Regions from separate parts of the Anaerocolumna sp. AGMB13020 genome, predicted to be linked through region 1. Evidence: predicted binding sites of a transcription regulator. Region 1 holds the regulator's gene; each other region holds the start of a gene.
What was found. Region 1 encodes Rex, which represses fermentation and respiration genes when NADH is low (regulators of the CRP and FNR family bind a similar motif). Its sites were predicted from a motif close to ATTGTTAANTANTTAACAAT; they were not measured.
Positions count from the first base shown of each region.

Region 1 (3,287 bases):
AGTTCGGTTCCGGATGCCTCCTTCATGGATTCCTCCAGCTGGCGAACCTTGGTTTCTATATCAATAACATCCTGTTTGACGGTTAATATTTCATCATAAATGGAATTTTCAGAGGAGAGTCCCTGATGCTGTGCAAGATAACCAACACTGCAACCCTTTGCAAATATAATCTCTCCGTCGTCCGGTGCCAGTTCTCCCATAATAATCTTAAAAAGGGTGGATTTTCCTGCGCCGTTAATACCGATAACAGCGGCTTTTTCCCTTTCGTTTACATGGAAAGAAACATTGCTAAGAATCTGGTCTGTTCCAAAGCTTTTAGAAATATTTCTGCATGCTAAAATCATTTCAAATTACCTTTCTCTTTGGATTTCTATTTAGAATCATAAAGGAATGACTGTAAAAAGTCAAGTAATTGACATGTCCCAGCTAAGGTAAACCAAAGAGGATGACATATAAGAGAGAGATTATGGCTGATCTGTTGTTTTGATGGAGGTCTCAAGAAGAAACTCGGATTATGTACAAAGTTTTTGTTAAAGATTTACTTCCGTTATTAAGTGAGATAAATAACTTGAAAAAGTGCCTGTATCAATGATATCATGTAGAAAAAGTGCCTGTTACAGACTGCGGGAAGGTTGTAATTTACAGCGCAGATACTATTATAAGCCAATTAGGAAAGGGGTTTACACATGAGTAAGAAATTTTTCAAAGATTTTAAATGGTTAAATGAAAGCAGTATTCGATATACAAAAGAAGGAATTGTGATAAAAGCACCCGGGCAGAGTGATTTCTTCCGTGGGACAGGAGTATTTGTACGTGATAATGCGCCATTTTATTATACAGAAATTTTTGGGGATTTTGTATTTAGAGCCAAGGTATCTCATGCTTTTTTGGATACCTTTGATGCAGCAACGATAATGTTAATGGAGAATGACAGCATCTGGGCTAAGGCCTGCTTTGAGAAGACGGATTTTGACACCAATGCAGTTGTCAGTGTTGTAACAAATCCCTTGTCTGATGATGCAAACGGCTGTAATATAGAAGGAAATGAGGTTTGGCTTCAGGCAGCCAGGGTAGGAGATGCCTTTGCCTTTCACTATTCTTTGGATGGTATAAAATATGATATGATGCGTTATTTTATTCTGCCCGCCAGTCAGACAATCAAAGTTGGTTTGGTGGCACAAGCACCAATTGGAGAAGGCGGAGAACGTTATTTTGAGAATATATCGCTGGAGCACAGAACGGTTTTAAATATACGCGCCGGCAGATAAACCGAGGGAATTATTGGAAAATTCATATAGGAATCAGCATTTGACAAATAAATATCATTCACATATAATATCTTATTAGAAAGCTATATTCAGGAGTAAATTAAGTTAAATGAAGAATTTGTAGGATCCTTTCTGTAGAAATACCTGAATACCGTATTTTTACACAGGAAGAGTAAAAACAGTTTACTTAAAACATTCCTTTAAACATAAGAAAATCAAAAGCAGGTTAATGAATATATGCATATATCAGTTTTAATTTGCAATATTGAATTACCTGCTTTCAGTTATAAAAAATAAAGGAGGGTCAGAAGTGCAAGAGAAAGAAATTTCATTAGCCGTAATACAGCGCTTACCCAGATATTATCGTTACTTGGGAGAACTGCTGGAAAATGACGTGGTACGTATTTCATCTAAGGAGTTAAGCGAGAGGATGAAGGTTACTGCCTCCCAGATAAGGCAGGATTTGAACAATTTTGGTGGGTTCGGACAGCAGGGGTACGGATATAATGTTGAATATCTGTTTACTGAGATTGGAAAAATATTAGGACTTGACAGAAAGTACAATGTAATCATCATAGGAGCGGGTAATTTGGGACAGGCATTGGCAAACTATGGTGATTTTGAAAGAAGAGGATTTATGATTAAGGGTATCTTTGATGTTAACCCGCGATTGGAAGGAATATCAATCAGGGGAACTCAGATACAGATGATGGATGAACTGGAAGAATTTGTGAAGAGCAACAAGGTTCATATAGCCGCACTGACCATACCAAAGATAAAGGCACCACAGACTGCTAAAGAAATAGTGGCCTTAGGTATTAAAGCCATTTGGAATTTTGCGCCAGTAGATTTAAATCTCCCCTCCGATGTCATTGTAGAGAATGTACATCTGTTAGAAAGTCTTATGAGATTATCCTATACCCTAAAAGATTTGGAAGAGTCCCAAGGTATTACGGAAGAAGACATTTCATCCGATAATAATTAAAAAGGACACCAAAGCGAAAGCTTGCACCAGAAATGGGGTATAAGTATACATGAGAAAAAAGGAAGACATAAACTTTGAAAAAATCTTTAAGGGTAAGAAAATACCAATAGTAGTATTGGATGAACGCTGGCATCAGCTGTTTCCGGATTATGATAAACCTGTTCACATCAAAGCAATGGAAAATAAACTGGATGAGCTGATGAAACAGCAAGGCAAACTTACCAATGATTTAAAGGATTACAAGAAGATAAAGAATCAACTGATGGGTGAGATTATCACTCACATGGATGTCAATGACACAAAGCTGGGAAAAGCCAAAGAAAAGAAACTTGATCAGAACCAGAGACTGATAAGGGAAATTGGCGATAAAGTAAAAGACTCAGAGAATGAACTGGTTGATCTGCCTTATCAAATTAAGGCGGCTAACGAAGCTTTAATAATAGAAAGTTCACAAATCTGCTATAGACGGCTCAGTGAGAACACAGAGAAAATCAATGAGATTAATAAGTGGATTCAAAACATCCGAGAACAGCTGAAAATAAAAATCCTAGAGAAACAGGATATGGAAATGAAAAATGCAGATATCTATAATTACATGCATGATCTGCTGGGACCGGAACTATTGCAGGAACTGGATGAAGAGATAAAAAGGAATAAATAGCATGATTGTTGGTATCGGTACAGATTTAATTGAAATCGAAAGAGTCATGAAAGCCTGTGAGCGGGAACATTTCTGCAGGAGAATCTTTACTCCAAAAGAGTTAGAACTTGCTCAGACAGACAGAAGAAAGCTTGCCGGAAATTTTGCTGTAAAAGAAGCAGTTGTAAAAATGCTGGGTCTGGGTTTTCGAGGAATTCATCCTTCAGATATAGAAGTATTGCGGGATGAATACGGGAAACCTTTTGTGAATTTATTGAAAGGAGCCAAAGAGGCTGCCGATAAAATTGCATGTCAAAGGATACTGGTAACTATCACAAACACAAAGGAGTTCGCCAGTGCTTTTGCTGTTGGAGAAAGCATTAATTCGTAGTAT
Region 1 covers NZ_CP136910.1:5,088,463-5,091,749, forward strand. The annotation lists gene R2R35_RS21415 (ABC-F family ATP-binding cassette domain-containing protein) at 1-344, opposite strand, end outside; gene R2R35_RS21420 (DUF1349 domain-containing protein) at 687-1,268, shown strand; gene R2R35_RS21425 (redox-sensing transcriptional repressor Rex) at 1,579-2,253, shown strand; gene R2R35_RS21430 (hypothetical protein) at 2,303-2,914, shown strand; gene acpS (holo-ACP synthase) at 2,916-3,284, shown strand.

Region 2 (3,287 bases), 1.9 Mb from region 1:
AAGATCTCCTCCGTCAGATAACGCTCATGCTCTGTCTGAAGATCACTACCCCAGCTAACCTTGTACTCGAATTTGTCGTTGTTCTTCTCCAGCAGCTCAATGGCTTCTGTATAAGTCACATGTCCGAACTCAGCATTCATAACATGGGTAAGCCTGTCCAGTAAGCCCTTGTCCACAAAATCATTGAAGAACTTCATCTCTTCCGGTGCATTCTCGATAACATAGCGGATAACATATTTAATCATACCTTCTGCCAGCGCCATATCATCCTTTAAATCAGCAAAAGCAATTTCCGGCTCAATCATCCAGAACTCAGCAGCATGACGGGTGGTGTTGGAATTTTCAGCACGGAAAGTAGGCCCGAAGGTATAGATATTACGAAAAGCCATGGCATAGGTCTCACCGTTTAACTGACCGCTTACTGTAAGATTGGTCTCTTTTCCAAAGAAATCCTCTTTGTAATCAATTTTACCTTCTGGCGTAAGAGGTACTTTCTCAAGATCCAGTGTAGTAACCTTAAACATCTCGCCGGCACCTTCCGCGTCACTGCCGGTAATTAAGGGCGTGTGCACATAGACAAAATCCCTGTCCTGAAAATATTTATGAATAGCATAGGCAATCAGGGAACGCACTCTGAAAACTGCCTGAAAAGTATTGGTTCTGGGTCTTAAATGAGAAATGGAACGAAGGAATTCCAGACTGTGTCTTTTCTTCTGAAGAGGATAATCCGCAGTAGAAGCACCTTCAATCTCAATGGCAGTAGCCTGAATCTCAAAAGGCTGCTTCGCCTCCGGCGTAGCTACCAGCTCACCTTTAATAATCAGAGCTGATCCAACACTAAGCTTGGAAATATCTCCGAAATTCTCCATAGTATCATGGTATACAATCTGAAGGGTCTCAAAATAGGTACCGTCATGAAGCACGATAAAGCCAAAGGCCTTAGAATCTCTTATACTCCTGACCCAGCCGCCTACAGTGATTTCCTTTCCGATAAACTTCTCTTTTTCCCGGTACAGTTCCCGGATTGTTATAAGTTCCATTATACGGGCTCCTTTGTTCTTTTAAAATATAAGGATATTATACCACAATTATTACAATTTACCATCGTAAAATCAACTGGTAAATTTCTTGTAACGCTTAATTATAAAGAGAGCTGTAATTGCAGCTAAAAATAACAGCCACCATTTAGCAAAAACCAATAAAACAATAAAACAATTTCCTTATTTTATATAGGTTCTTCCTATAATAGAGCACCTATACCTCTTTTATATAAACCCTTGCAACATTTACATAAACAATGCTCCAACCATAAAACAATTTAGCTCTATCAATCCATCCGCCTTAAAATCTTTGGCCACAAGTATTACACCATACCTTCTGCCACCAAAGAACAAGAGGATTTGTCCTGGTCTCCCTAAGGTTTATCTCGGGAAGGGACCTAATGACACTTAAGCTGCTGTAAATGCGCCGAAGTCCGGAAAAGCCACTGTCTGAGCGGCAGAAAACCACCTGCCCCACAGCAGGTCTCTCCGCGAGTTTGGCTTTTCCGGACTTGTCCCAAGCATTTACAGCAGCTTCTAGTGGAATAGGTTCCTTGCCCGAATAAACCGTGGGAGACCAGGACAAATCCTCGCCCCTTTAAACAGTCCTCCCGGTTCCCCACCACCCCCAATTTATCCTTTGACAGTCCCCCCATAAAGTGCTAGAATACTTCTATACATTGTTAAATTTCAGACAATCCAGCAACACGCTGATTGTCCTCTCTACAAGGAGGTTGTTATTATGGTGGTTACAATATGTATTGGTAGTTCATGTCATTTAAAAGGATCAAGAGAAATTGTACATACATTGGAAGCACTTATCAAAGAACACGGTGTAGAAGATCAGGTACAGCTTACCGGCTCATTCTGCATGGGAGAATGTGTAAAGGGTGTCTGTGTAAAGGTGGATGACAAATCCTTCTCTCTGACCCCCAGCAATACCAAGGAATTTTTCACACAGGAGGTTTTAGGGGGCCTAAAGCATGAATGTCATCAGTTTTAAGGAAGCAAAGTGCAGAAACTGTTATAAATGTGTAAGAACCTGTGAAGTAAAGGCAATAACCGTTAAGCAGGAACAGGCACAAATAATGAATGACAAGTGCATTCTCTGCGGACATTGCCTGGAAGCCTGTCCCCAGAATGCCAAATTCCTTATCAGTGATCTTGACAAGGTCAAGGGATATCTGAAGGAAGGAATACCCACCGTGGTATCACTTGCACCTGCCTATCTTGGCGTGCTGAAATATAAAACCCCGGGGCAGGTAGTGACAGCCCTGTTAAAGTTGGGCTTTACCTCCGTCCGGGAGACAGCAGAAGGTGCCGCTTTCGTTACGGCAGAATATGAGAAGCTGCTGAATGACGGCAGTATGAACAATATCATAACTACCTGCTGCCCTAGTGTTAATGACCTTATAGAGATTTATTATCCTTCCTTAACAAAATATATGGCTCCGGTGGACTCCCCAATGGTAGCCCACGGTAAGTTAATCAGACACCAGCTTGGAACCGATGTCAAGGTGGTCTTTTTAGGTCCGTGTATCGCAAAGAAGAGAGAAGCAGTCGGTGACCCAAGAACCAATGGTTACATCGATGCGGTCATAAATTTTACCGAGTTTGAGCAATGGCTTTATGAGGAGAAGCTTCAGCTGGATACTCTGCCGGATTCTCCTTTTGATAATCCGGACCCCAAGGTCAACCGTCTCTATCCCATCAGCAGCGGAGTCCTCTCCTCCGTAGTTGCAACCGCAGACACTCCGAATAAATACCGGAAGTTTTATGTTCATGGGATGAAGAACTGCATCGATTTGTTTGAGAGCATGGAACGGGATGAGGTAAGCGGGTCTTTTATCGAGGCTGATATCTGTAGCGGAGGCTGTATCAAAGGCTCTGCCCTGAACCGGGAATCCATTTCACGCTTTAAGGTAAAGCTTGATATGGAAGAAGCCATTCCAAAGGAACCCCAAAAAGATAAGGACTTCTATGAACGTGCCGGAGAAATATCCTTTCACCGGAAATTCTGCGACCGTTCTCCGAAAGATCCCATGCCAACAGATCCTGAGATTTCAGAAATCCTGAAAAAGATAGGAAAGTCCACAAAAGAAGATGAGTTAAACTGCGGTGCCTGTGGTTACCGTAATTGCAGGGAGAAGGCAATTGCAGTATATCAGGGAAAAGCGGAACTTACCATGTGTATTCCCTATATGCACGAGAAAGCTCAGTCCATGGCAAATATCGTACTGGATACTA
Region 2 covers NZ_CP136910.1:3,187,699-3,190,985, reverse strand. The annotation lists gene asnS (asparagine--tRNA ligase) at 1-1,040, opposite strand, end outside; gene R2R35_RS12975 ((2Fe-2S) ferredoxin domain-containing protein) at 1,783-2,043, shown strand; gene R2R35_RS12970 ([Fe-Fe] hydrogenase large subunit C-terminal domain-containing protein) at 2,024-3,287, shown strand, end outside.
Region 2: a site for Rex is predicted at 1,720-1,739, ahead of R2R35_RS12975 ((2Fe-2S) ferredoxin domain-containing protein). Genes of this name have one in related genera too.

Region 3 (3,287 bases), 1.6 Mb from region 1:
TATCCATTGCCAGTTCCAATGCGCAGTCGCAACCGGACAAACCACCACCGCAGATAACGATATTGCTGCCTTTTACGCTAGCCTCCTTCATATGTGCTTCTATTACATTAACGACATTTTCACTGTCAATACCTTTGACGGGAGGGGTTAAAGGTACGGCACCGGTCGCAGTAACGATATAATCGCAATCAGCCAATACAGGAGAATCTGCTGTAATTTCAGTACCCAGCTTCACCTGAACGCCCAATTTCTCCAGCTGCACTTTGTACCAGGCTACCAAGGAGGAAAGCTGGTGTTTAAAGCTTGGAGTTGCAGCAGCAGCTAATTGGCCACCGATAAACTCATTTTTCTCATAGAGAGCAACCTCAAGACCGCGAAGTGCAGCAGTTCTTGCTGCCTCCAGTCCACCTGGACCTCCGCCCACTACAACTACTTTCTTCTTTGCGGTTACGGGTTTTAGGGTAAAGCGATCTTCTTCACAAGCCTGTGGATTAACGGAGCAGCTAAGCTTTGTGGATCTGGTAACGATTCTTCCGATACAATCCTCATTGCAACGGATACAGGGTCTTACATCCTCTCTGTTTCCCTTCTGTAATTTCTCAGGAAGGTAGGGATCAGCAATTAAAGGGCGTCCAAACATTACAAGGTCGGCGTTCCCGCTTTCTAACAGTCTGACTGCTGTTTCCGGGGTATGGTTACCGGAATTTAACAAAGGAACCTTAACAGCTTGTCTGGCAGGAGTACAGACGTATTCCATGCAGGCATCTCCTAAATAGCTGGGAGGGAAGATATATTCTATGGTTTCATAGGAACCGGCATCGATATCGAAAGCATCTACTCCTTCTTTCTCTAATATTTTCAATAATTCCATACTGTCATCTAAAGTTCTGCCACCTTCGAAACGATGATCCAGGGCGATTCGGAACAGAATGGGCATGTCTTTGCCTACGGCTCTTCTGATGGAACGAACGATTTCCACAGCAAAGCGCATCCGGTTCTCGGGGCTGCCGCCATACTCGTCCTCTCTGATATTCCAGACAGGGGACATAAACTGATCAATCAAATAACCTGCATGTGCATGTACCTCAATTGCATCGTATCCGGCTTTCTTTGCAATGGTTGCAGAATGAAAGAATTGCTCCATAATCTCTTTAATCTCTTCTGTGGTTAAAGGGTGACAAGTTAAATCGGGATTTAAGGTAGCAGGAATAGCAGAAGAGGATACCGGAGGTTCACCATACATACTGGGGAATGCATTTCGGCCGGTACCGCAGCTGATCTGAGCTGCTATCTTTGCTCCGTATAAATGAACAGATTCACAAAGGGTGGTCAATTTAGGTATAACATAATTATTCTTTAGTACACCTTCCATAGAACCTTGTGCCAGCTCTTCATTAAGAAACTGGCAGCCCATTATAATAAAACCGGTTCCACCTTTGGCTCTTTCTATAAAATAACTGATTTCATCTTCGGAAATTGTCCCGTCAATATTGCCGGAATTGGTGCCCATAGGGGAGAGTACGATACGGTTCTTAAGCTCCATAGAACCGATTTTAAAGGGGGTAAATAGTGAATCGTATTTCATATTCATTCTCCTTTTGTATTAGTATTGAATAAAATTTCCTTATTGCTTTGCTTGTGTGTCAATACACACAGAGGTAACTTGGTGATTAATACATCATAAACATTGATAAAAATTTAACATCTGTATGGTGATATTTTAATACTTTGTATTTAAAATGTCAATCATAAGTTCATAAATATATGTACCATGGTACGAATAAATGAAATAATATGGAAAAAGAACGGTTTTCAGAAGAGGTTTGAAAGAGTTATTTGATTTATAAGGGATTATCTGGTATTATAATCACAAAGTCAGTGCCAGCAATTCGGCATAGTATCAGAAACAGAGAGGGTGTCTTTCTGTTTTTACAAGATTGAAATTGCCGTTGGCGGAATGAGAGGTAATCATGAAAGAATCCATCTCCACCAGGATGCATATATTGGAGTGTGCGATTGATTTATTTAAAGAATCTGGTTTTGACAATGTAACCATTAAAAATATATGTGAAAAGTCAGAGGTAGCCAAAAGCACCTTTTATTATCATTATCAGACCAAGGAAGATCTGATTAAGGATTTTTTTAAAACCATTGACATTAATGTGGAACAGATGATGCAGGTCTTACTGGCAGATGATGAGTGTCTGGAACAGATGTGGCAGATAATTGAACTGTATTATAAAAGACTTTTAGATGCCGGTGTTGAGATTACAAGAATGGTGTATCTGAAGAATCTGGTGCAGGACAAGCACATTTTAGGTGCCGAAAATGCCATGGCCAAGGAACTGTATCTGACCTTGCTGCGACGTGCCAGGGAGAGACATGTAATTACAAATATCGCAAGCAGTAATGAAGAATTATATACTAGCCTTGTCTATTCTTTAACAGGGATAGCCTATCTTTGGTGCGTGCAAAACGGTGAATTTGATATTTTGGCAGAATGCCGCCGTTCTTTTGAAACCGTATTAGGATATGTTCCAAAGGTAAAAGCTTAGAACTTGATGTTATGCTGCCAATATAGCGTATCGTCGGACGGGAATCCCAGCGGTTTACAATTAATATAATTATAATAATATACATCAGAAAGATAGCTGAAGACATAGCCTCTGGCATTTGTTTGTGTTAAGCTTTACAAGTTGTCAGGAGGAGTCATTCATGAAAAAAGATTATACCAAGACGATACGCACTTGTTTTATCGGATATATCGTACAGGCAATCGTTAACAATTTTGTACCGTTACTGTTTATCACCTTACAGCAAAATTACAGTATTCCATTAAGCAAGATCACCTTGCTGGTTACGATTAACTTTGGGTTACAGCTCCTGGTGGATATGGTTTGTGCAGGTTTTATTGATAAGATTGGCTATAAGGTATCAGCGGTAGCTGCACATGTGCTTTCTGCTACCGGATTAATAGCACTTACCATTTTTCCTGATATTTTTCCCGACCCATTCACCGGACTGCTTGCAGCAGTTGTAATTTATGCAGCCGGTGGCGGTTTACTGGAAGTACTTATCAGTCCCATAGTAGAGGCCTGTCCAACGGATAACAAAGAAAAGGCTATGAGCATGCTGCATTCCTTTTATTGTTGGGGACAGGTAGGAGTAGTACTTCTATCCACCATTTATTTCGCTTTCTTTGGTCTGGAGCATTGGAAGTACCTGGCTGTTCTATGGGCTTTGATACCAATTTATAATGCAGTCATGTTTACCCGGGTTCCAATCGC
Region 3 covers NZ_CP136910.1:917,733-921,019, reverse strand. The annotation lists gene R2R35_RS03860 (oxidoreductase) at 1-1,585, opposite strand, end outside; gene R2R35_RS03855 (TetR/AcrR family transcriptional regulator) at 1,971-2,555, shown strand; gene R2R35_RS03850 (MFS transporter) at 2,716-3,287, shown strand, end outside.
Region 3: a site for Rex is predicted at 1,687-1,706, ahead of R2R35_RS03860 (oxidoreductase). Genes of this name have one in related genera too.